Pelodictyon luteolum DSM 273: one gene and its partner. The protein of the gene in region 1 interacts with the protein of each later gene in a pairwise test. Links are inferred from orthologs where the notes say so. Each region holds a gene or a part of one and is shown on either strand. Other genes may lie near its edges.

What was found.
Region 2: the proteins of sucD (region 1) and sucC interact in binary tests that used the Escherichia coli proteins (3 or more experiments, as listed by UniProt). The link is inferred for Pelodictyon luteolum DSM 273 from one-to-one orthologs.

Annotation. Positions count from the first base shown.
Region 1 is NC_007512.1:1,954,837-1,965,224, forward strand. What follows is about bases 1-2,989. They hold sucD (succinate--CoA ligase subunit alpha), read right to left. Parts: upstream 1,951-2,989; coding sequence 1,051-1,950; downstream 1-1,050. Other genes in these bases: PLUT_RS09020 (KpsF/GutQ family sugar-phosphate isomerase), read left to right, coding at 1-921; gatA (Asp-tRNA(Asn)/Glu-tRNA(Gln) amidotransferase subunit GatA), read right to left, coding at 1,963-2,989. Outside these bases: more of gatA, read right to left, coding at 2,990-3,420; PLUT_RS09035 (isoprenyl transferase), read left to right, coding at 3,647-4,522; outer membrane protein assembly factor BamA, read left to right, coding at 4,519-6,981; PLUT_RS09045 (outer membrane protein), read left to right, coding at 7,159-7,731; PLUT_RS09050 (bifunctional nuclease family protein), read right to left, coding at 7,839-8,444; PLUT_RS09055 (electron transfer flavoprotein subunit alpha/FixB family protein), read right to left, coding at 8,501-9,463; PLUT_RS09060 (electron transfer flavoprotein subunit beta/FixA family protein), read right to left, coding at 9,463-10,212. UniProt on the Escherichia coli protein: Succinyl-CoA synthetase functions in the citric acid cycle (TCA), coupling the hydrolysis of succinyl-CoA to the synthesis of either ATP or GTP and thus represents the only step of substrate-level phosphorylation in the TCA.
Region 2 is NC_007512.1:571,036-587,145, reverse strand. The notes cover bases 3,283-6,172. They hold sucC (ADP-forming succinate--CoA ligase subunit beta), read left to right. Parts: upstream 3,283-4,084; coding sequence 4,085-5,260; downstream 5,261-6,172. Other genes in these bases: PLUT_RS02565 (ABC transporter permease), read right to left, coding at 5,660-6,172; PLUT_RS02575 (nucleoside deaminase), read right to left, coding at 3,454-3,915; PLUT_RS02580 (hypothetical protein), read left to right, coding at 3,283-3,438. Also shown: gpmA (2,3-diphosphoglycerate-dependent phosphoglycerate mutase), read right to left, coding at 1-742; PLUT_RS02585 (nitronate monooxygenase), read left to right, coding at 1,066-2,325; more of PLUT_RS02580, read left to right, coding at 2,416-3,282; more of PLUT_RS02565, read right to left, coding at 6,173-7,672; PLUT_RS02560 (efflux RND transporter periplasmic adaptor subunit), read right to left, coding at 7,669-8,640; PLUT_RS02555 (TolC family protein), read right to left, coding at 8,624-9,904; ribosomal protection-like ABC-F family protein, read left to right, coding at 10,207-12,168; PLUT_RS02545 (aspartate carbamoyltransferase catalytic subunit), read left to right, coding at 12,304-13,236; PLUT_RS02540 (acyloxyacyl hydrolase), read left to right, coding at 13,276-13,818; PLUT_RS02535 (NUDIX domain-containing protein), read right to left, coding at 13,908-14,414; PLUT_RS02530 (hypothetical protein), read left to right, coding at 14,666-15,760; PLUT_RS02525 (DUF302 domain-containing protein), read left to right, coding at 15,938-16,110. UniProt on the Escherichia coli protein: Succinyl-CoA synthetase functions in the citric acid cycle (TCA), coupling the hydrolysis of succinyl-CoA to the synthesis of either ATP or GTP and thus represents the only step of substrate-level phosphorylation in the TCA.

The DNA of each region.
Region 1 (10,388 bases):
GAAGCCGAGGCCATCCTCCGTATGGCCGAACGCCTCGACGGCAGTTTTTCAAGTGCAGTGAGCCTTCTTGCAGGCTGCAAGGGCAAGATCATCATATCCGGTATGGGCAAATCGGGCATCATCGGCCAGAAAATGGCGGCCACCATGTCCTCGACCGGCTCGACTGCAGTCTTCCTCCACCCGGCCGAAGCCGCCCACGGCGACCTTGGCATCGTCCAGAAACACGATGTTGTCATCGGCCTCTCCAAAAGCGGTACCACCGAGGAGCTCAACTTCATCATTCCACCGCTCCGCCAGATCGGAGTGAAAATCATCGCCATGACCGGAAGCCGCCGTTCTTTTCTCGGTGAGAACGCCGACATCACGCTCGATACCGGCATCGGCACCGAAGCCTGTCCCTACGACCTTGCTCCGACAACTTCCACAACCGCCATGCTCGCCATGGGAGACGCTCTGGCCATTGCGCTCATGGAGGAGAAACAGTTCACACAACGTGACTTCGCCCTCAGCCACCCCAAAGGCGCACTCGGTCGGCGCCTGACCGTCCGTGTCGGCGACATCATGGCAAAGGGAGATGCGGTTCCGGTGGTTCACGAAAGCTCGTCCCTTTCGGACCTGATCCTTGAAATGACTTCAAAGCGCTACGGGGTCAGTGCCGTTGTCGATAGCGATGGGCGCCTGAAAGGGATCTTCACCGACGGTGACCTCCGCCGCCTTGTCCAGAAAGGCGAAGAGTTCCTCTCACGGACTGCAGGCGATGTCATGACGGCCGGCCCGAAAACCGCCGGGCCTGACATGCTCGCAAAAGAGTGCCTCGACATCCTCGAAACCTGGCGCATAACGCAGCTCATGGTCTGCGACGCCCTGAACCGCCCTATAGGCCTCATCCACCTGCATGACCTGTTGACACTCGGTCTCTGAGCCGCCACCCGGGAAGCAGTACCCCGGCAAGCAGCACCCGATAAAGCAACACCCATAAAGCACTGAACCCCCGCCAAAGGCAGGGGTTCAGTGTTATAGTACCCGGCATGAGCGGGAAAAGAGCAACGCTTAGCGGCCGAGCGCTTTCAGCATTGCTTCGCCGATATCGGCAGGGCTGTCGACGACGTGGATGCCTGCGGCCTCCATCGCCTTGATCTTCTCCTCTGCAGTACCTTTGCCGCCCGAAACGATGGCGCCGGCATGGCCCATCCTGCGGCCCGGAGGCGCGGTGCGGCCTGCGATGAAGCCGACAACCGGTTTCTTGAAATATTTCCTGATGTACTCGGCAGCTTCTTCCTCGGCGCTGCCGCCGATTTCGCCGATCATGATGAGTCCTTCGGTTTCATCGTCCTTGGCAAAAAGCTTTACGGCATCGATGAAGCGGGTGCCGATGATAGGGTCGCCGCCGATGCCGATGCAGGTCGACTGGCCGAGCCCGACGCTCGTCAGCTGGTGGACGGCCTCATAGGTCAGGGTGCCGCTGCGCGAAACCACGCCGATGGTGCCCTTCTTGTGGATGAAGCCCGGCATGATGCCGATTTTCGCTTCACCGGGGGTGATGACGCCAGGGCAGTTCGGCCCGACAAGCACCGCGCCCTTCTCCTGGACAAATGCATATGCCTTCATCATGTCGTTCACCGGAATGCCCTCGGTGATGCAGATGATGACCTTCAGCCCCGCATCGGCGGCCTCCATGATGGCGTCGGCGGCAAAAGCGGCCGGCACGAAAATCACCGTGGCATTCGCCTCGGCTTTCTCAACAGCGTCCTTCACGGTGTTGAATACCGGAACGGGGCGGCAGAACTTGTCGCGGTCGTTGCCGTGGTACAGCACCCCGCCCTTGCCGGGCGTCACGCCAGCAACAACGTTGGTGCCGTACTCAAGAATCTGGGAAGTATGGAAGGTCCCCTCGCCGCCGGTGATGCCCTGGACGACCAGGCGGGTATCCTTGTTGACCAATACACTCATAATATCGATGATTTAATGGTTGCTGGGAGCTGGTATGCGTGAGGAGTCCGGCCGCTGCATGTGGCGGGCGATGCCGAGCATTTTCCCCTCCTCGAAGAAATTGCAGATAAGGTGGATGCCCACCGGAAGGCCGAGGCTGTCATAGCCCACGGGAACACTGAGGGCCGGCATGCCGACGATGCTGGCAGGCACCGTGAACACATCGGCCAGGTACATTTCAAGAGGGTCTGCCGTCTTGTCGCCGATGCCGAACGGAGGAAAGGGTGAAGTGGGGCCGGCGATGACGTCAACCCCCTTGAGCGCCTCGCGGTAGCGGTCCTGGAAGAGACGGCGGACCTGCTGGGCCTTCTTGTAGTAGGTATCGTAGTAGCCTGCAGAGAGCACGTAGGTACCGAGCATGATGCGACGCTTCACTTCAGCCCCGAACCCTTCGGTCCTCGACTTCACGTACATCGAGGAGAGGTCATCGGCCGCTTCCGAACGGTACCCGTACCGGGCACCGTCGAAGCGGGCAAGGTTGGATGATGCCTCAGCCGTGACGAGGATGTAGTAGGCCGCGATTGCATAATCGCTCTGCGGAAGGGTGAGGTTGACAAGCTCGGCACCCTGCAGACGCAGCTCCTCAAGCTTGGCTCGTACGACACTGGCAACATCGGGGTTCAGGCTCTCGTTGAAAAACTCTTCGGGAACGCCGATCCGGAGCCCTTTGAGACTGACGTCCGTCATTTCGGCTGCGTATGCTGGAACCGGATGCGCGGAGGATGTCGCATCCTTGCCATCGACTCCTGCCATCACCTCAAGCACGAGCGCGGCATCATCGCAGTTCAGGGCAAGCACGCCGATCTGGTCGAACGAGGAAGCGAATGCCACGAGACCGTAGCGGGAGATCCTTCCGTAGGTAGGCTTCAGTCCTACGATATCGCAGAACCCTGCCGGCTGGCGGACTGAACCACCCGTGTCGGATCCAAGGGCCACCATGGCGAGGCCTGCTGCCACGGCAGCTGCCGATCCGCCGGAACTGCCACCCGGCACCCGTTGGTTATCGAACGGGTTCGGCACAGGACCGAACGCCGAGTTTTCGTTCGAGCTGCCCATGGCGAACTCGTCCATATTGGTCTTGCCGAGAAAGATGGCATCCTCGGCTTCAAGGCGGAGCACGGCTGTGGCGTCATAGACGCTCGTGTATCCCTCAAGCATTTTCGAAGCGCAGGTAAGCGGGGCCCCCTTCATCGAGATGTTGTCCTTGATGGCCATCGGCATGCCGAACAGCCGGCCGGGAGTCCCGCCTCCAGCGAGCTTCAAGTCGAGTGAACGGGCCCGCTGCAGAGCCTCATTCTCGAACACCGTTATGTATATGTTGTCGCCCTCGTGGCTTCGTATGCGGTCGAGGTAGTGGCGGGCCACCGCTTCACACGTCACCGCATGCGACAGCAGTCTGGAGCGCAGATCTTCGTAACTACTGAATTGCACGGTTCTAATGAATGGTTATAATGGACGGCCCGGGACAGCGGAGCCTTGACATCCGGCCCCGAAAACCCTTTGAAATTGCAGGGGGCCCGATTGACTGTAAGGTTTGTATAATAACAAATAGATCCATATTATTCAATTTGAACCGTTTTGAAGAGCTATTCGTGATCCCGCTGCATTACGCCAGAGAATACGCACCGGAACCATAGACACCGAGCAGAGAAAGAACATGGCCCTGATAAAAAAACTGGACCCGTCGGCCACGAAAAAGGCCCACTGGTTTTCCGGGGAGATTGCAACCGCAGACGACAGGGCACAGGCGGAGCTTAAGGCAACGTGTGAGCTCCCATCCCACATCGCCATCATCATGGACGGTAACGGCCGCTGGGCACGTCTGAAGGGCAAAACACGCATCGAGGGGCATGCCGCCGGAGTCAGCTCGGTCCGTGATGTGGTGGAGGCATCTATCCAGCTCGGCGTTCCCTACCTCACCCTCTTCACCTTTTCCACCGAAAACTGGAAACGCCCCGAAAAAGAGGTTTCCGCCCTGATGCAGCTGATCGTGCGCATCCTCGCCCGTGAAACCCGCGCGCTGCACGACAACAACGTTCGGCTGAACGTCATCGGCAACACGGCCCTCCTGCCGGATAAAGTCCGCACGGTGCTGGAAAACACCATAGAGATCACCAAAAACAACAGCCGCCTCGTCCTCAACATCGCACTCAGCTACAGCGGCAAATGGGATGTCACCCAGGCCTGCGCCTCCATCGCCCGCGATGTGAAGGCCGGGCTGCTCGATCCTCCTGCCGTCACCGAACAGCTGATCGAATCACGACTTTCCACAGCATCCATGCCGGACCCGGAGCTCATCATCCGCACCAGCGGGGAGTTCCGCATCAGCAACTTCATGATCTGGCAGAGCGCGTATTCGGAAATCTATTTCACCAACACCTACTGGCCCGATTTCCGCCGGGCCCAACTCTACGAGGCCATCCGGGACTATCAGGGCAGGGAACGCCGTTTCGGCCAGACCAGCGACCAGGTCCAGAACACCGGTGCACATCATACAGAAGCATTAACCCGTCTGAAAGAAAACGCTCGATGAACATTCCACAGAAACCCGCATTTATCCTCCTCCTTGCCGCACTCCTTCTTTCCCCTTCGGGGAACATAGGGGCCGCGACTGTCCAGAAAACGGCAGCCGCACCACAGCATGAGCTCTACACCCTCGGCACCATCTCATTCAGCGGCCTCCAGTCGATCAAGGAGGAAGACATAAAGGGAAGCATGCCATTGAAGGAAGGCCAGCGGATCGCCATCCCCGGCCCCGAGATCTCCACTGCGATGCAGTATCTCTGGAACCTCGGCTACTTCAGCGACATCAGAATCGAGCAGAACGACCTCGGAGGCCGGAGGATCGCCCTGAAGTTCGTTGTCGGAGAGCTTCCGGTGCTGGAGGGAGTTGCGTTCAGGGGAAACAAGAAGATCAAGACTGAAGAGCTTGAAAAAACCGCAGCCCTCCCGGTAGGTAAAACCGTAACCGAGCAGGAACTGGTCACCGCAGCAAACAAAATCGAGAAAATCTACGCCGGCAAGGGGTACCTGGCGGCCGGCGCCGAGTTCAAGCTGCAGCGCTCAGAAAAGAAGAACCATGTCAACGCCCTCTTCACCATCACCGAAGGGCGGAAGGTGTCGATCGAGAAAATCACATTCCACGGCAACAAGGCCTTCGACCAGGGCAAACTCCGCAGTGTCTTCAAAGAGACCCACCAGAACTCCTGGTGGCGGAAGTTATTCGGCAGCCCGAAACTCGACCGCGACAAGCTGCAGGAGGACCAGGACCTCCTCGTGGAGTTCTACCGCAACAACGGCTACCGCGATGCACGCGTCCTGCGCCACGATGTGGCCTACACGAAAAACAACAAGGGGCTGCTGCTTGACATCTACATCCTTGAAGGGCCAAAGTACGTCATCCGCAACATCACCTGGACCGGCAACTCGAAGGATTTCGCAACCACTCAAATCCTCAACACCACCTTCGCCATCAAGAAAGGTGACGTATACAACGCAAAGCGGATACAGGAGCGGCTCAACTACTCTGAGGACAATACCGACGTCAGCTCACTCTACCTTGACCGCGGCTATCTTTCCTTCCGTGCCAAACTCCAGGAGCAGGTGGTTCGTCCCGACTCCATCGACATCCTCATCAACATTGAAGAAGGCGGCCAGTTCCAGCTGAGCAGCATCAACATAAAGGGCAACACGAAAACCAAGGACCATGTCATCCGCCGTGAGCTCCACACGGTACCCGGCGACATGTTCAGCCGCAAAAATGTTGTGCGCAGCATCCGTGAGCTCAATATGCTCAACTACTTCAATCCGGAAACCCTGACCCCGGACATCGACCCGAATCCGGAAAACAACACCGTGGACCTTACCTACAATGTCGAGGAGAAGCAGACCGACACGTTCAACGCCTCGGTCGGTTACAGCGATGCCGGATTCACCGGAGCACTCGGCGTGACCTTCAACAACTTCTCACTTGAAGACATCTTCAATGCCGAGGCTTACAAGCCCATCCCGCACGGCGACGGACAGAAACTCGGCTTCCAGTGGCAGTTCGGAAGCGACGAATACCGGACCATCTCGCTGAACTTCACCGAGCCATGGGCATTCGACACCCCGACCTCCGTCGGCTTTTCGGCCTTCACCAGCCACCGCTCCTACGACTACACGACCAACGACGTATATGATCCGCAACCCATTGACCAGTACGGCACAACCTTGTCGATCGGTAAGCGCCTGACATGGCCCGACGACTACTTCTCCATCAACTGGCGGCTCAAGTACCTCCACAGTGAAGGAAGCTTCCTCTCCTTCATTGATGACACTGCCCCTGAACAGGCCGACGAGTTCTCCATCACGCAGACCATCACGCGCAACAGCATCGACAACCCGATCTACCCAAGACACGGCAGCAAAAGCTCGATATCGGCCCAGCTGGCCGGCGGAGTCCTGCCCGGCACCGTCGACTTCTACAAGTTCACCGGCAGCACCAGCTGGTACGTACCGCTCGACAGGAAGTTCGTCCTGAACCTCTCGACCCAGCATGGCTACCTCTCGACTTTCGACGACAAGGACTACATCCCCTATACCGAGTACTTCTATATGGGCGGCAGCGGCATGTCATCACTCCCGACCGTGGCCCTGCGCGGCTATGACGACCGCAGCATCGGCACGCAGTTCGGAACAGACACAACCTCCGATCTGTACGGAGGAAAAATCTATTCGAAGTTCACCTCCGAAATCCGCTATCCGCTGACCCTCTCCTCTTCGGCCAGCGTCTATGCTCTGGTCTTTGCCGAGGCCGGCAACCTCTGGATGAGCGCTTCGGACGTGGATCTGTCCAAACTGAAAAAGTCCGCAGGCATCGGCATGCGGCTCTACCTGCCCATCATCGGCCAGGTCGGACTTGACTACGGCTACGGGTTCGACGCACCCCGCCCGGGCGAGGATAAACAGGGGTGGAACTTCCTCTTCAGTTTCGGCACCGGCATGGAATAACTGCTGACAAATCAGCGGCAATAAAAAAGCCGGCCTCAACAGGCCGGTTTTTTTATTGTCTATTCTGTTGCCGAACTCTACGAAAACATATACATTATATATATGAAGGTACCCCCAAAGCAGTAAGATGTATATCAGAAGAACGATCAAAATGACAACCACTAAATGATTACTGCCATGAAAAAGCAACTTGCACTTCTCTTCACAGGATTGGCTCTGGCTGGATTTACAGCCCAACCAGCTGTCGCTGCTGACATGTATGGCAGCCTACACGGAGGCATCTCATGGATGGATGACATGGACAATGCGCCCAATCTGGGAGACGATATTGAAATGAATGGCGCCTACATGGTACTCGGAGCCATCGGCTGCGATTACGGCAACTACCGTGTTGAGGCTGAAGCCGGCTATCAGGAGAGCGAGGTAGACGGCTACAACGCCGTTGCTTCAAGCGGCGACGTGAAGATCTTTTCGCTTCTGGCCAACGGCTACTATGACATCGATGCCGGCGGCTTCGAGCCCTATCTGACGGCAGGCGTCGGCGTTGCCAATGTCAACTTCAACAATGTAGCCGCCACCGACCCCAATGAAACCACACTTGCCTACCAGATTGGTGCAGGTCTGGCCATACCGGTTGCTGATGGTGTCATGCTCGACGCACGCTACCGCTACTTCTCCACTCTGGAATTCCTGGACAATACGCAGGCGGGAAGCCACAGCGCGCTATTGGGATTCAGGGTCGGATTCTGAAGGGTTGAACCTCAGCGGACAAACGCTGTAGGGGTGTAAACGACGGAGGGGGTGTCGCGGCTTTGCCGCGACACCCCCTCTTTTCATTTCTTAAGACCGAAGCGATCTCAAGAGCTGCTCTTCAGCCGTGAGATCTCATCGCGCAACCGGGCGGCCTCTTCGTAGTTCTCGCTCTTCACGGCCTCCCCGAGCGCAGCCTGCAGCTCATCAAGGCGGGCACCGGGACCGGGGGTGAGGAATTCCGCCTGCTCCGGCTCGATGGCTTCTTCAGCCGCGATTTCCGACAACTCGTCCTCATCTTTCTGTTCCTCCCTGATGCCTGCTTCAGCCATGATTTCCTCGCTTACATACACAGGTGCGCCGAAGCGCACCGCAATGGCGATGGCATCGCTCGGCCGGGCATCGATTTCCTGTATCTCGCCGTTCACCTCACACACCACCTTCGCATAAAAGGTCTCGTTGTGCAGCTCGTCGATGAAGATTTCGTTCACATGGAGATTGAAAGCGTCTGCGATGTTCTTGAAGAGGTCGTGGGTGAATGGACGGGGGGGCTTGATGTTCTCAAGCTTCAAGGCAATGGCCTGAGCTTCGAACCCCCCGATGATGATCGGAAGGCGACGGTTCCCTTCAAGTTCATATAGAATGAGGGCATAAGCTCCGTTCGTATGGGGGCTGGTCGACAGCCCCAGTATGTCTACCTGTACTTTCTCCATGGTATCGGTCTCTGGGGGAATTTACTTTCCGAATATCAACAACAATGTACTGCTAATCATTTCAATTCCTGCAACTCCCTCACTGCAAGAGTGAAGGCGGGAAGGGCTGTGTGAAGATCGGCGATGAGGCCGTAATCGGCTGCACCGAAAATCGGCGCATGGGGGTCGCTGTTTATGGCGACGATCGTTCCGGCACGCCCTATGCCGGCAAGGTGCTGGACCGCCCCGGAAATTCCGCAGGCGATGTAGAGGGCAGGGGCGACGGACTTGCCGGTCTGGCCGATCTGCTCAGAATGGGGCCGCCACCCTTCGTCGACCGCCGAACGGCTGGCCCCGACCGCGCCACCGAGCAGGAGAGCAAGCCCTTCAAGCATCCGGAACCCTTCCGCGCCTCCCACTCCCCTGCCGCCGGCAACAATGATTCCAGCTTCCGAGACGTCCGGCATGCCGCTCTGGAGCACCACCTCGCGGACCAGTGCTGAGAGCCCCGTGGACTTTGTGACCGGGAGGGGAATCACCCGGAGCGAGCCTCCTCCAGCCGGTGTCGGGCGTTCCGGCGGGGGGCTGAGGGTGAGGATGCGGAGCGGAGCGGAGGATGTGAACTCCCCTATCGCCGCACCCGAATAAAGTGGTCGCATGGAGGGCCCGCCCGGAGCAGGGAGCCCGGAGCATCCCTGGAGCAGTGAAGCATGGAGGCGAACGGATAGCAGCGGGGCAAGGTCGTGCGCAAGTGCGGTGTCGGCGAACAAAAGCTCAACGGCACCCTCCAGAGCGAGAACCTCCTGTATGAGGGCAGCGTAGCTGTACTGATTATAGAGCGCAAGGGAGGGGTCGGATGCGTGGTACAGCGTCCCCTCCACAGGCGGAAGGCCGGCGGTCTCGACCGGTCCCGGAAGCACTGCTGCTACAGGGCCGGAACCCGAAGCGCGGGCCCGCTCGGCAGCAAGGAGCAGAAGGTCGAGGGATGCCTTTTTCAGCTGCCCCTCGCGCTGTTCAAGAAATACAAGCACCTTTCCCATCAGAAGAGGCCCTCATGAGTGTTGAGCCGCCGGACAAGTTCATCCACCCCGTCAAGCATATGGCAGGGCTTTCTCTTCACAGCAGGCCGGATTGCAGAAAGAGCAGCCCTCGGAGCGTGCGTCTCTGTTTGCGGCAGGATATCCACCGGTTTCTTGCGGGCTTCCATGACCCCTTTCATGCTGGTTTTACGCGGGATATTCAACCCCTTCTCAGTGCTGAACAGAACCGGCATCCCGACACTCATGTGCTCCGCTCCGCCTTCGATCTCGCGCACCAGAAGAAACGACCCGTCCGGGGCGACATCAAGCGACACAACTGCGGAGACCGACGGCATACCGAGAAGCGCGGCAAGCATGCCCGGCACCTCACCGCTCCCGAAATCGGTCGACCGACGACCGCAGAAAACCATATCCGGCATACTGTCCCCGTACACTTCAGCGAACGCATCCCTGAGCGCAGAGGCCGTCTGCCAGGGATCGGGAGTTGCGGGACCCTCAACAATCACCAGCCGGTCAGCACCCATGGCAAGAGATTTCCGGAGCAGCTCCTTTTTCTCGGGGGAAGCAACACTGAACACCCGCACCACTCCGCCACCCGGACCCTCACGCATCCTGAGCGCCTCCTCGAGGGCATATTCGTCATACGGGTTCATGACCTCGCTTACCCTCGTCATGTCGAGCCGGCCGTCCTGAAAACCTATGACGGAAGCAGTGTCGGGAACGAGGCAGACGCAGACGGCAATTTCCATAGTGCACCACACTCTATCGGTTCAGAAAAGCATATCAACCAGAAAAGCCGCTCGAAAGCGGCTTTTTCTGGGCTGTGTGCCCGAGAGGAGATTCGAACTCCTACACCTTGCGGCGCTACCCCCTCAAGATAGTGTGTCTACCAATTCCACCACTCGGGCACGAAACAAATTCCAAC
Region 2 (16,110 bases), 1.4 Mb from region 1 along the record:
AGGCTTTCGCCTGACCGGCCACGGCGGCCACCGCCTGCTTCACGGCATCCTGGTCCCCGAGGTAGTAACTCTTCAGCGGTTTCAGGTCATCGTCCAGCTCATAGACAAGCGGGATGCCGGTGGGAATGTTCAGTCCGACGATATCGTCTTCTGAGATGTTGTCAAGATACTTGACGAGAGCGCGCAGCGAGTTGCCGTGTGCCACGATGGCTACACTCTTCCCGCTCCGGATCTGGGGAGCGATGGTCTCGTGCCAGAGAGGGAGGAAACGGGCGACCGTATCCTTCAGGCACTCGCTGAGGGGGATCTCCCCTTCGGCCATGCCGCGGTAACGGGGGTCTGCACCCGGCCAGCGTTCATCATCGCGGCCCAGAGCGGGAGGCGGCGTATCGTAGCTGCGCCTCCACACGAGCACCTGCTCTTCGCCGTACTTCTGCGAAGTCTCGGTTTTGTTGAGTCCCTGCAGGGCGCCGTAGTGGCGTTCGTTGAGCCGCCAGCTCTTGTGGACCGGCAGCCACATCTGGTCCATTTCGTCGAGCACGCTCCAGAGGGTGCGGATGGCACGCTTGAGCACGGAGGTGTAGGCCACGTCGAACACGATACCTTCTGCGCGGATGAGTTTTCCGGCGTTTGCCGCCTCTTTGCGTCCGCGTTCCGTCAGGTCGATGTCGTGCCAGCCGGTGAATCTGTTTTCAAGGTTCCACTGACTCTCTCCATGCCGCAACAAAACCAGTTTGATCATAATGCCCCCTTCAGGATGTTAATTCGGATTCAGCGTACTATCTCTTGTGCCCCGATGGCCCTTTTTCAGATTGGTCTCCAATTTAACAATCTCCCCACCTTTTCTCAAAGGGGATTAATTATCGGGCCACTGAACTCCATCGGAAATGTCCAAATGATTGAGGGGACGGTTTTTCTCCGAATTGGCTGTAGATTTATAGTGCAAAATGTGATATCTTAAATAATTTTTGGCGGCCGGCACGTTATCACCACTGCATGCCACCCCCGGCCTCAGGGGAGATGAGGATCTGTAAATGCACGTATATCTCGATTTAACACAGGACAATGAAGGTAGATAATTTCAGGCTGAAACTGGGCGCGCGAGAGTATGTCCCGATCATCATCGGCGGCATGGGAGTAAACATCTCGACAACCGAACTTGCTCTGGCGGCTGAAAAACTCGGCGGTATCGGCCATATCTCAGACGCAGAGACCGGGTACGTCTGCGACAGGATCTTCAATACCTCCTTTGTCAGCACAAAAAGAAAGAGATATGCGGCATTCACCGACAGCCGTGACAAGTCCGAAGTCAAGTTCGACCTCGGTGAAGTGGCAGAGGCGCAGAAAAGATATATCGAGCATACCGTTTCGCAGAAAACGGGCAACGGCCTGATTTTCCTGAACTGCATGGAAAAGCTGACCATGAACGGCGCCAACGAAACGCTGAAGGTCAGGCTCCGCTCGGCCATGGATGCCGGAATCGACGGCATCACCCTCGCCGCAGGCCTCAACCTCCGCACCCTCGACCTCATCCAGGACCACCCCCGGTTCCGCGACGTCAAGATCGGCATCGTCATCTCCTCGGTAAGGGCTCTCTCCATCTTCATGAAACGGGCCGTGCGCCTCGAGCGCCTGCCGGACTATATTGTCGTTGAAGGCCCGCTTGCCGGCGGCCACCTCGGCTTCGGCCCCGACGACTGGAAGAAGTTCGACCTGCATACCATCTTCACGGAAGTCCTCGCATTCATCAAAGAAGAGGGACTCCAGATCCCGGTCATCCCTGCCGGAGGCATATTCACCGGTACCGATGCAGCCCAGTACATGGCCGAAGGGGCTGGCGCCGTCCAGGTAGCAACCCGCTTCACCATCACGGCGGAGGCCGGTCTTCCCGCCAACGTCAAGCAGGAGTACCTCAACGCACGGGAAGAGGACATCGTCGTCAACATGGCATCCACCACCGGCTACCCGATGCGGATGCTCCGCCAGTCGCCAACCCTCCGCTACGCCATCAAGCCGAACTGCGAGGGCCTCGGATACCTGCTCGAAAACGGCGGCAAGTGCACCTACATCGATGCATACCATAAAGCTCTAGAAGAGCGCAGACCGGGCGAACCGCTCGAGGTCGAAGAAAAAACCTGCCTCTGCACCGGCATGGCCAAATACGACTGCTGGACCTGCGGCCACACCACCTACCGCCTGAAAGAGACGACCAACCGCATGGCGGACGGCACCTGGCAGCTCCCCCCGGCCGAAGACATATTCCTCGACTACCAGCACAGCCAGGATCACTCGATCCGCCTCCCCAAGCATCCCGAGGGACGCTGAGCGCTCTTTTCATAAAAGAAGTCGTACGAAGTCGTACATTAGTGAGAATGATACGACAGACTCTATCCCGCTAACCAAGGGGACGCAGGCATGAAAAGAAAAGCAACGGCACTCCTCTACGCCTTCACGGCAGCAGCCATCCTGCTTGTCGGGGTCTTCACCCTGAACCAGATCACAGCAGCCGCAGGGCTTTTCGACACCATCATCCCTTATGGAGGCCTTGCCTTCATCGCCCTATCGACCACGGTCATCGTCTGGCTGGCATGGACTGCTGTCCGCTTTCTCTCGACACCACGGCACCCTGCACTGCCCGGTGATGCCGGTGCAAAAGATCTGGCATCCTACGCCGCATGGATGGGATCGCGCATGCCGGTTCACCCCATGCATCCGGACCGGAATGGAAAGCAAAGCGACCTGCGCTGGGTACGGGCCAACCTGAAGCTGCTTGAAGCCGAAGCCCTCACCGCCACGAAGGAAGTTGCCACAAAAAACTTCTTCGTCGGCGCCTTCGCCCAGGGTACCGCCTACGGCACATCGACCTCATTTTTCAACATGATCCGTCTGGTATGGCGCATCTACTGCATGCACCACCGCCGGCAGAATTTCAGGGAGTTCATTGCCCTCACAAGAGGGGTATACGAACTCCTGCCTCTTTCCGACTTCCAGAAAGAGGAGATTCCAGCTCACATCAAGCCGATCATCCAGTCGTCATTCAGCAATACGCTCTCTTCGCTCCTGCCGGCAGGCAACCTCCTGACACCCTTCTTCCTGAACCTGTTTCTTGCAGGATCAACGAACGCATACCTGACATGCCTTGCCGGCATGATCACGACACGGCGATGCCAGATGACGACGGAGGAGGACCGGCGGGAAATCGTTCAGCAGAGCATGTTCGAAGCCGCCTTCATGCTGAAGGAGATCGTCAGGGAGTGCAACCCGGTGCTGTCGGTGACGATCAGCACCGCGGTGAAAAAGGCGGGCATCGAAAGCCTCGATACCGTCACTCCGCCAACGGCGGGCAGCGGCATCGCCCAGGACCTTTTCTCCCATCTGGCCAACTCGGTGAAGCACATCATCCGCGAGAACATCTCCGTCGAAAAAGGCGGAGAGTAGCCCTCACGCCGCCAGTTACCGCACCTTTCTTCGAAGCTCCGCGAAAAAGTCCTGCAGGAGACCTTGAGCGCGGGCCTCCATGATACCGCCGAACACCTCCGGCTGGTGGTTGAGGGCGCGGCATCCGGTGACATTCAGGACCGATCCGGCAGCCCCCATCTTCGGGTCGTAGGCACCAAACACCACCCGGCCGACTTTCGCATTGACGATTGCCCCGGCGCACATCGGACAGGGCTCCAGTGTCACGACAAGCGTACAGTCGTTGAGGTATTTGTTGCCGAGAGTCGCCATGGCGGCAGTGAGGGCGATGATCTCGGCATGGGCCGTGGCGTCTGAAAGGGTTTCGACCTGATTATAGCCCCGCCCGACGACGTGGCTCGATGCGTCGAGCACCACCGCACCGACCGGCACCTCCCCGGCTTCAAATGCTTTCCGGGCCTCACGAAAGGCCAGCTCCATGAAATAGGTGAAATCCATATTGATCCCTTTGCGTGTCAATGTCCGGTATTGATGCCCGGTATTAATGTGCGGTATTAGTTTTCCCGTCCGCGTAAATTTTACTATAATAAAGTTTATGCGCAATTCTCGCCTTATCCCGTCAGGGATGCGTACGAAAAACCGTCAGTAACAAAAGACCTCAAGCAATATGAACATTCATGAATATCAGGGCAAGGATATCCTGAGGAAATTCGGGGTGGCCGTGCCGAAAGGAATCGTCGCCTATTCGGCTGAGGAGGCCAAGCAGGCAGCTGAGCAGCTGTTCGCCGAGCAGGACAGCCCTGTGGTGGTCATCAAGGCCCAGATCCATGCGGGCGGCCGCGGCAAGGCCGGCGGGGTGAAGCTCGCCAAGTCTCCCGAAGAGGCGCATGAGATCGCATCGCAGATGCTCGGCACCACCCTCGTCACGCACCAGACCGGCCCCGAGGGCAAAGAGGTACGCAGGCTTCTTGTCGAAGAGGGCATGAACATCGACCGCGAGTTCTACGTCGGCATCACCCTCGACCGCGCAACTTCGAACAACGTCCTCATGATCTCCACTGAGGGCGGAATGGAAATCGAGAAGGTTGCCGAAGAGACCCCGGAGCTGCTTCTGAAGATCCAGGTTGACGCACGTTTCGGCCTCCAGGGCTTCCAGGCCCGCGAGGCGGCATTCTTCCTCGGCCTCGAGGGCGAACAGTTCCGCAACGCAGTCAGCTTCATCACCGCGCTCTACAACGCATACACTTCGATTGATGCGGCGCTAGCCGAAATCAACCCGCTTGTCGTCACCAAAGAGGGACGCGTGCTCGCCCTCGACGCCAAGATCAACTTCGACTCAAACGCCCTGTACCGCCACAAGGACTTCATCGAGCTCCGCGACATCTCCGAAGAGGACCCCTTCGAAGTCGAGGCCTCGAAATCGAACCTCAACTATGTCCGCCTCGACGGCAACGTCGGCTGCATGGTCAACGGCGCAGGCCTTGCCATGGCGACAATGGACATGATCCAGCTTGCCGGTGGACGCCCCGCCAACTTTCTGGACGTCGGCGGTGGAGCGAGCCCCCAGACGGTCGAGGAAGGCTTCAAGATCATCCTCAGCGACAAGAACGTCAAGGCGATCCTCGTCAACATCTTTGGCGGCATTGTCCGCTGCGACCGTGTTGCCGGCGGCATCATCGAGGCTGCCAGGAAAATCGGACTGAATCTGCCGGTCATCGTGCGCCTTGAGGGTACGAACGCCGACATTGCGCAGAAGATGCTCGATGAATCAGGCCTGAACCTCATCGCAGCCGACGGCCTGAAGGACGCCGCCCAGAAAGTGAACCAGGCGCTCTCGGCCTGAGCAGCGTAGTATGGCGGTTCCTGAACAGGACCCGTCAGCAGACAAATACAGCAGAAACCCCGGCCCAGGTCGGGGTTTCTGCGTTTAGGGGCATTGCGCTCGGGCATAAAAAAAGACAGGGAAGGAGCACAACCCCCCTTCCCTGTCTACTTCAACAACAACCCATCCCAGCCTCTGCATCAATCAACCATCCATTCACAAGTCATTCACATCACAACGGCATACGGTTCATCTGGAAAGAACTGCTGTTGAAAATCCAACCACACACATCACACAACACACATAACGCAAACACACATTCACTACTCTGTAGAGAGCACGGTGCAACCATTTCACCGGCTTTCATAGAGTATGACGAGCTCCACCAGGAAACCTTGCACAAAAAAAAACTTTTTTTCCTCACTCGTAGCGCAGCGCCTCCACCGGTCTGAGTTCGGCTGCTTTCCGTGCAGGCCATAGACCGAAGAATATGCCGGTGATCGCCGAAAAGAACGTGGCGAGCACGATGGAAACGATGGAGGTTTTGACGGCCCAGCCGGCAAAAACGGCCAGCAGCGCTGAAATCCCGATGCCGGCAATGATGCCGATGATGCCGCCGCTGAGGGTCAGGCCCACCGACTCCACCAGAAACTGCAGCATGATGTCCTCCCGGCGCGCACCGATGGCCTTGCGGAGCCCGATTTCACGGGTGCGCTCAGTCACCGACACCAGCATGATGTTCATGATGCCGATGCCGCCGACAAGGAGCGAAATGGCCGCAATGGCACCGAGCAGCATGCTCATGGTCCGTGTGGTACTTGAAAGCATCTCCTGGATCTCGGTCATGTCGCGGATGTTGAACGAGTCGTCACCTTCCCTGAGGCGGTGATTCTTCACGATAAGGTCGGAGACAGCCTCCTTGGCACCATCGATTCCCTCAGCGCTCCGGACCTCGACGTAGATACTGTTGAGATAGTCCCGGCCAAGAACACGGTACATGGCTGTAGTCACCGGAACAAGGACCACATCGTCCTGGTCACGGTGTGTGGAAAAACCCTTCGCCGGCGCAATACCGATGACCTTGAAGTTGATACGGTTGATTTTTACGGTATGGCCGATGGGGTTGTTATTGCCGAACAGCTCCCGTGCAACGGTTACGCCGATGACAGCGACTTTTTCGCGTTTCCGGATCTCATCCCGGGTGAACCATCGCCCGATGGAGGGGACGAAGGCGCGCATGGATCCATACTCGTAGCCGACTCCGTCGAGGGTGGTGCTCCAATTGCGGTTACCGAAGACAATCTGTCCTGAGCCGTTGACGGTTCCGGCCGCACCTTTCACAAGAGAGTGCATCCTCGAGATATCCTTCACATCCTTGAAGGTGAAGCGGGCGACCGCCCCGTCTCCTTGTGCAGCCCCGCGCACCCTGGCCGAGCCGCCCCGGACCGAGATGAGGTTGGAGCCCATGGATTTCAGCTCCTCCTCTATGGATACCTTAGCGCCTTCTCCGAGCGCCATCATGGCGATGACGGAAGCCACGCCGACAAGGATGCCGAGCACGGAAAGAAGGGAGCGCACCTTGTTGGCGAATATGGACTGGAACGCCTGCTGGACAAAGCCGATGAATCGGCCGTCCTGCCATACGGACAGATTGCGCGATGCATCCATCATGGCGTGCGGGTCCAGAGTAAGCGGAACGGACGGTCCTGCCGGCAGGCATACCCTGTCGCGACGCTGGTCGCTGACCACCAGACCATCGCGCATGGTGATCACCCGGTCGGCATAGGCTGCTATCTCGTCCTCATGGGTCACCATCACGATGGTGCGGCCCTCACGGTGAAGTTCCTCGAGGATCTTCATGATCTCCAGGGAGTTCCTGGAATCAAGGTTGCCGGTCGGTTCGTCGGCAAAGAGGATCATGGGGTTGCCGATGAGAGCCCTGGCAATGGCCACCCGCTGCTGCTCGCCGCCGGAAAGCTGGCCGGGGGTATGGTCGAGCCGGTGCATGAGACCAACCTTTTTAAGGCTTTCGAGCGCCTCATGGCGGAAATCGCCCTTCAGGCCGCTGTAGATATGGGGAAGTCGCACATTGTCGACGATCGACATGCGCTTGAGGAGATGAAACTGCTGGAACACGAACCCTGCAACATGGTTGCGGAGCCCGGCCTGCCCGTCTTCGGGAAGCGCGTTGACATTCCGGCCTAGGATGCGGTACTCTCCCCGGTCTGGATTGTCGAGCAGGCCGAGGATATGGAGCAGCGAGGACTTACCGGACCCCGATGAGCCCATGATAGCCACGAACTCTCCCTCCCGGATCTCAAGGGAAACCCCCCGCAGGGCATTGACCGTGCTCTCCCCTACCGGATAGGTACGGTGTACATCGACCAGTTCCAGAAGCGGGGTCGTGGGAGCCATGGGGAGCATGGAGGTCATGGCTTTTTATCTTTTTTCTTCCGCTTCGGCATGAACGGATTGGAACCGCCGTTGTTTTCCGGAAGGACGAAGGTGGTATCGGGAAGCAGGACCCGTGAACTGTCGGTGAGCCCTTCGAGGATCTCAGCCCGCCCATCGTCCGTGAGGCCGACCCTCACCTCCTGCGGCCGCCCCTCCCCTCCTCGTTCTCCCTCAAGCAGCACCGTTGTTCTGCCATTACGGGTTGAGAACGTTGCTACAGGAACCAGAAGGGCGTCCGTCTTTTCACGGACGATGATGTCGATGTTGGCGCTCATGCCGGAACGGAAGACATCGGGAACGGTTTCGGGGATCACGTCCACATAATAGATGTTGACGTTGTTCTGCAGATGCGACTCGTAATAGATGTGGCTGACCCTCCCATTGAGACGGATTTCGGGGTAGGCATCAAGCCCGATGAGCGCTTTCTGGCCCACCTTAACCCGTCCGATGTCAGTTTCATCGACGTAAGCCTTCACGATCAGCCGGTCGGAAAGCACGAACAGCGAATCGGAGGACGTCACGGTCTGGCCGGGCTCGATGCTGCGCACGATGACCTGCCCGTCGATCGGTGCGAGCACGGCTGTCGGACGGTAGACCGACTGCCAGTAGGACTGCTCGCTGCTGCCCTGAAGACGCGCGGCATCGAGCAGGGCTGCCCGCTCGCTGGAACTGAGCAGCGCGAGCACCTGTCCCTTACGCACCATCGCCCCTTCCTCCGCACGGACCTCCTCCACCCGTCCCGCAACGGAAGGAAGGATCTTCAGCCGGTTGCGGGGCTCGACCTCTCCGGTGGTCGACACCTTCAAAACGATCCGCCCCCGCTCCGGCATCACCACCGAATACCTTGTAGCGCTCTCCTTTCGGCCACCTGCGGTGAAGAACAACACCGACCCCGAGACCAGCCCGAGCAGGGCGACAGCCGAGAGTACCTTAATCCACAACTTCATCAAGTCCTCCTCCTTTAGCCTGTATCCATTGAGCCTCTGCAATCCAGAGATTGCCGCCGGCATTGAGAAATTCCTTTTTCGCACTGACAAGATTGTCTTCGATGATCACCCAGTCATCAAACGAGATGAGCCCGTTCGAATACTGTGCATCAGCAATCGAGGAGCGCTCGACGGCCGCATCGAGATATTTTTTCTGCACCGTGAGGCGCTCCCGGGCATCGACGAACTGCTTCCAGCTGGCCTCAAGCAGGTCCAGAACCTGAAGCATGCCGCTCTCCACGGCGGCATCCTTGCCGCTGAGTGCGGCCCGGGCCCCGGCAACCCTCGCCCGTCCGGCTCCGCCCTCGTAGATCGGCACAACGAGCTCCACGCCCGCATGCAATGAAACGTTTTCCGGAGGCCAGTCACTGGTCTCGCTCCTGCCGGCCGATGAACGCAGGTACAGCTCGGGCGCAAAAGCGCTTTCGGCAGCGGCAAGGCTGTAACCTGCAGCATTCCGGACTGCCTCAAGCTCAACGACAAGGGGGTTCCTCCGGGCAATCGCCTGAAAATCGGGTGCCAGCCTAGTTTCCGGCACAGGGGCAGTGAACGACCCCGCAACCCTGAGGGGGCTGCGCTCCCGGCGTCCGAGCGCGGAGGAAAGCACGCAGCGGGCAAGGACAAGTCCGCGTGAGGCCTGCGCGACCTCGAACTCAGCTGCGGCAAGATCTGCCTCAGCCCGCCGGAGCGAACCGATATGCTCGCGGCCCGCACGGTAGCGAAGCGCGATGAGACGGGCGTTGTTTTTGCGGCGAAGAGCGATGTCGGATGACAGTTCCACCATTTCCTGCGCCTTCAACAGCTCGGTGAAAGCACTGCGGAGCACAAAGCGGACGTCTGCAGAAACGCCAGCCATGGAGCTCTCGCGTGCTTTCACCGACTCGGCCGAAGCGTCACGGAGTTTGGAATTCTTCCGGCCATCATAAAGCAGCTGGCGGGCGGTCACGGAATAGGAAAAGAGGGATGATGCCCCTGAGGCCCCGCTGCCGACCGTGCCGCCTGTGGTGACGGAGCCTGTCACGCCAAGGCTGGGAAGGAGTGTCGAGCCGGCAAGCAAGCGTTCCGCCTCGGCCTGCCGGAGAAGGGCCCTCGAAGAGGCGAGATCAGGATGGCGGGCCCGCGCCTCCATCACACACCCTCGCCAGCTCACCGCCTCTTCGGCATGGAGCACAGCGGGAGCAAGGCCGAGAAAGAGCAGAACGGGAAAAACGATGGAGCGCTTCATGGCAGGGAGAACAGAGCGTTGAAATACAGGTACATGATGGTTGGACGAGAGATACGCAAAAAACCTTGCACGTTCCACAATAGCCGGAACGATTCAAATAAACAACAATCCCTCGTCCTCCATTGCAATAATTGCGTTAAATCATTACATCCAAAGCCGCTGAAGGCAGCGCGCCGGTATCCCTCGGGCAGCAGGGGGAGAATTGAGTTTTCAGGCGGGGGGGACGGGGGGTTTCATTGAAAAAATCAGTACCTTCAGTGCCAAGACACAACCATTGACTATGACCAAAGGGCACATCGACCATGTTTGAAGCGCGCAACCTCTCCCTCAGCGTCGGCACCAAGGAGCTTCTTTCCGACACATCGTTCCGGGTCGGCGACAAAGACCGCGTGGGCCTCGTCGGGCTGAACGGGACCGGCAAGTCCACCCTGCTGAAGCTCATCAGCGGCACCACCGCCGCGGACTCCGGGCTCATCAGCAACGGGCAGTTCATCAAGTCTGCCGAAACAACCATCGGCTACCTGCCGCAGGAGATCTCGTTTGCCGACGACCTGGAGAAAACGGCCCTGCAGTATGCGCTGCAGGCAAACGCCCGCCTCTACGAACTCTCCGGGAAGATCACCACTATGGAGCATGAGCTCGCACTGCCGGAACAGGACTATGAAAGTGCCGGCTACCACGACCTGATCGAGCGCTACTCCGACGCCACGCATGAGTTCGAGCACCTCGGAGGCTATACGATGCAGTCGGATGCCGAAAAGGTGCTGGCGGGTCTCGGATTCAGTGAAATCGACTTCCACAAGAAGGTGAAGTCGTTCTCAGGCGGATGGCAGATGCGCCTGCACATCGCCAAGCTGCTCCTGCAGAACCCCACCCTGCTCCTGCTCGACGAGCCGACCAACCACCTCGACATCGATTCGCTCCGCTGGCTGGAGAACTACCTTCTGAACTACGAGCACAGCTACATGATCGTCTCGCACGATCGCTTTTTCCTCGACAAGCTGACCACCAAGACGCTGGAAATAGCCTTTCAGCGCATCGACGAATACAAGGGCAACTACTCGCGCTACGAAATCGAAAAAGCGGAGCGCTTTGAGCTCCTCATGGGCAAGTACGAAAACGACAAGAAAAAGATTGCCGAACTGCAGTCGTTCGTAAACCGGTTCCGCGCCAAGGCGACCAAGGCACGGCAGGCACAGAGCCGGCTGCGCCAGATGGAAAAGCTCGAAAAAGAGATCGAGTGCCCGGAAGAAGACCTGTCGCGGATCTCGTTCCGCTTCCCCAAGGCACAGCCATCAGGTCGCAAGGTGATGCGCCTTGACGGGGTCGGAAAAAGCTACCCCCTGCCGGACGGCACAACAAAGGAGGTGCTGCGGGGAATCGATTTGGAGATCATGCGAGGAGACCGCATCGCCATCGTCGGCTCGAATGGCGCAGGAAAAACGACCTTCTGCCGGATCCTGGCCCAGGAGATTGATTTCGAAGGCAAACTCTCGGTCGGCCATAACGTGTCGATGAACTATTTCGCCCAGCACCAGACCGAAACCCTCGCCCCGGAAAAAAGCATCTATACCGAGATGCTTGATGCCGCGCCGACAGCCGAAGCGCAGAAAAAGGTGCGCGACATCCTCGGCTGCTTTCTTTTCAGCGGTGATGCGATCGAAAAAAAGATCAAGGTGCTCTCCGGTGGTGAAAAGTCCAGGGTGGCACTTGCAAGGATCCTTCTGCAGGCCTCAAACCTCCTCGTGATGGATGAACCGACCAACCACCTCGACATGCGTTCAAAAGAGATGCTGATCGACTCGCTGGAAAACTATGACGGGACCCTTCTCCTCGTCAGCCACGACCGCTACTTCCTCGACAGCCTCGTCAACAAGGTCGTAGAGCTCAAGAACGGCTCCATCCAGCTCTACCTCGGCACCTATGCGGAGTACCTTGAAAAGGCTGAAAAGAACCTGGAAGAGGAAAAGGCCCGGGAGGCTGCGGCAATGAAGGCAAAAGCAGCGGCTGAAAAACCTGCGAAAACCGGAACCCAAGCCCCTGCAGCAAAACCCGCGGCAAAAAAAGACAGGAAAAAGATCGAAGCCATCGAAAAGGAGATCAACCGCCTTGAGCAGGAAAAGGAGCGGATGGAGACCCTCATGGCAAACGAGGATTTCTACATGAAAAGCCAGGCTGAAACCGCAGCGACCCTTGAAGGCTACCACGCACTTTCGGCCGAGCTCGAGCAGATGTTCTCCGACTGGGAGAAAGCCGGCGGATAAGAGCTTCCGACACTGGCGTCGACGCAGGCGAAACGCCCACAGTATTACACTTGCTGCAGTAGTTTCGGAACAACAAAAATTTCATACATTTAACAGAACTTTCGCATTTACAACAAGAACTCTCCCATGGCAGCACTGCAGCACCTTACGGGACTATGCGGCATGTCCGCCGGCACCCTCAGCGGACTGCTCGACAAAACTGAAGGCTTCAAGAAAGAGCTCACCGCACCCGCCCCGTCTTTCAGCCCCTCTCTTCAGGGCAGACGGATCGCGCTGGTGTTTTTTGAAAACTCCACCAGAACCCGCTTCTCGTTCGAACTTGCGGCAAGGAACCTCGGAGCCTCCACGCTCGGCTTCAGCGCCTCAACGAGCAGCGTCACCAAGGGTGAGACACTCAGCGATACCATCAAGAACCTGGAAGCCATGCAGGTCGATGCCTTCGTCCTGCGCCACCCATCCTCAGGGAGTGCGGAGTTCATCAGCGGCATCACAAAAAAACCTGTCGTAAACGCCGGTGACGGCGCAAACGAACACCCGACCCAGGCCCTGCTCGACATGTTCACCCTGCGTGAACACTTCGGAACGCTCAAGGCCATAAAGGTGGCCATCATCGGCGACGTGCTCCACAGCCGGGTGGCCCGTTCAAACATTCACGGACTGCTCACGATGGGTGCCGAAGTCGGCCTCTGCAGCCCGGTGACCCTTCTTCCGCCAGACTCGGAAAAACTCGGCGTCAGCCTTTTCACCGACCTTGACCAGGCCCTTGGCTGGGCCGATGCCGCCCTGGTGCTCCGGCTGCAGCTTGAACGCGCGACCGGCGGCTACCTCCCCTCTCTGCAGGAGTACTCCGTCCATTACGGGCTTACCGATGAACGGCTTGAGCGGACTGCCCGGCACCTGCTGGTGCTGCATCCAGGACCGATAAACCGTGAAATCGAAATCTCTAACCGCGTGGCAGACCGCATCCAGCCACCCGGATACTCGAAAAGCATGTTGCTCGAACAGGTCACCAACGGCGTTGCCGTCCGTATGGCGGTGCTCCAGACCCTGCTTGCCGATACACCTTAGCAGTACCCACACACACACTAACATTCAACCCTCAACGCCATGAAAACGACACACACACCCTTCAAGGCCGGAATCCTCGCACTCATCACAGCACTATGCATGCTCCCCCTGCAGGCAGAGGCAGCAACCAGCGACTGGCTGCATGAAGCACGGGTGGGCATCCTCGCCCACGACACCGACATCAACCTCTGGGGCGCTGTTCCCTCCGAACAGGGCGTGGATTTCAACGCAGAGCTCATTTTCACACCCGAGTGGGAGTTCTGGGGCGGTTCGGCACGCCCGAACGTAGGACTTTCCCTGAACAGCTCCGGTGACACCAGCCACATCTACGGCGGCGGCCTCTGGGAGTACCAGTGGAAGAACGGCGTCTTTTTTGATGCGGGAGTCGGACTCTCGGCAAACAACGAATCCGGCAAGGATCTCGGAAGCGCCGTTCTCCTCCGGCTCGCACTCGAGGTAGGATACAACCTCAGCGAGTGCAACAGGATGTCGCTCATGATGGACCATATTTCCAACGCCAACACTGCCGATCCCAATCCGGGCATCGACAACATCGGCATCCGCTTCGGCCATCTGTTCTGAACCGGAAACACGGACCAACATACCCGATAACGCAAAAGCCCCTGAACTGCAGGGGCTTTTGTATTGTAAATGCGGACAAGGTGGAAGACTCAGAGCAGTGAATCGAAAAACTCGGGCACGGCACCAGAAAACCCTTCCTGAGCACCTTTGCGTAAATAGTCAGGAAGGAACGGCGGATAGAGGTCGTAGCGATGAAGGTCCGCAACCGCCAGCCAGTCGACCCGCATGATCATCTGCTGGTCATCGGGGTATTCGGGGTCCCGGCCGGTAATGGTTTCACCCCCTGTCACCTCACAGTGGAAGCCGAGAGAGACCGAGTGATGGCGCTCCCCCTGGCCCGCAACACCGGGGTAGGGATAGAGCAGCTCCTTCACGAAAATCAGCCCGCCAACATTGCAGCTGAGCCCGGTCTCCTCCATCATCTCACGCCGTACCGCATCTTCCAGCGTCTCGCCGCGCTCAACCCCACCGCCTGGCAGAATCCAGTAACTCTCCGGCAGAAGAGAGTCCCCGCTGGCAAAACTCTTATGCTCCACAAGCAGGACATGCCCGTCCCTGATGCAGAGGGCGCTGACGCGCAATGTCACATCTCCCATATTCATATCCCCGTCAATAGTTGGTGCAGCCGACGCGGCGCAAACCTTTATATAATAGTCATATACTCTAAATGCAATACAGTGGAAAAAGAAGACAAAAAATAAATTTGCTCCTTTCCTGTTGAAATACTTACATTTAGGGTTAAGTACAAGCACACACGTTCTTTTCTGTATCCGGTTCCGCCGACTTTCAGGGTAACGGGACCATTTTTCTCTGCAACGCACACACACAACCTAACGGAGAACAACACATGAAAAAAATGCTATCGCTTGCTGCAATGCTTGCAGTACTGTCATACGCATCACCTGCTTCAGCTGAGCTGAAATTCGGTGGAGACGCCAGCGTCAGGGAACGCGCTGAATTCAAGTCATTCCAGAACGATGACGTCAAGTCGCAGTACAGGATCCGCCTGAAGGCAGCTGCCGATCTCGGTAGCGGGTACTTCTTCAAGACCATGCTCATGAACGAGGAAAACCTTGCCGGCGGCTGGCAGACCGTTGGATATGGTAACAGTGAAAAAATCACCGTCGACGTGTCCAACTTCTACTTCGGCCGCATGATGGCAGACAGCCACTACATGATGGGCCGTATTCCGCTCAACAGCTTCAACAACCCGGTGCTCGACCTCTCGCTCTACCCGATGCAGGCTCTCGACACCCCGGTCTTCAACATCAACTACGACCGTGCTTACGGCTTCAACTACGGCACCAAGCTCGGCAACGGGGACCTCTCCGCCACCATCCTTGTGCTCGACAATATTGCCCCCACATCAAGAGAAGGTCTTTTGAATGACGGCTACGGCGTCCACCTCTCCTACAAGACAACCGTAGGTGATGTCACCCTTGAGCCTCAGTTCCTGACCGTGCTGGGCAGCACCGACATATGGAGCCAGACAAAGGTATACACCGCTGCCGCGACAGCGGCGGCCACAGGATATGCAGACCCAACAGCAGATCTCACCTTTGCCAAGAGGGTAACTCCCTGGACCTTCGGTGCAACGGCATCGGTTCCTGCCGGTGAAGCAAAACTCTCCGGTGCAGCATTCTACAACTTCGCCAATGACGGCGCCGTGGACTACCACAGCACCCTCGTCCGCGTGAAGGGCGAGTACGGACCGGTCATGGCATGGGTTGATTACAATGCCGCCAGAGACAATGCACTGGGCCATGACTATTCGAACACCTTCGTGTGGGCACAGTACAAGTACAGCGTCTACGAGTCAGCAGCTGGGACATTCAGCCTCCAGCCGACCGTCCGCTGGCTGACAACCTCCGACGAAACAGCCACGAGCAATACCGACAACAGCACCCTCCGTGCCGAGCTGTGGGCAACAGTAACCTTCTAAGCGTACTCGCTACGCCAGAAGCTGGAAAGGGCCGCCTCCTTGGGCGGCCCTTTCTATTTACTGCCCGGTTATGGGCATTTGCCTGAAAAGCGATTTCACCGTACATTGAAATGTATGTACTGTGCAACACGGCACTTCGGCCGGCATCCTCTTCGAACAATCAAAAACGAAAAAAACATGAACAAAGCCGTCACCTTCTTTGCGGGACTCATCGCAGGCATCATCCTCACCGGGCTTCTTGCCATGCGCATGATGCCGGGCTTGATGCTCACCACCCATGAGAGCCGCTACGCGACCGTGGAAGAAACCTGCGCTGCGCTGACATCCTCAATCGAAGCCAACAACTGGCA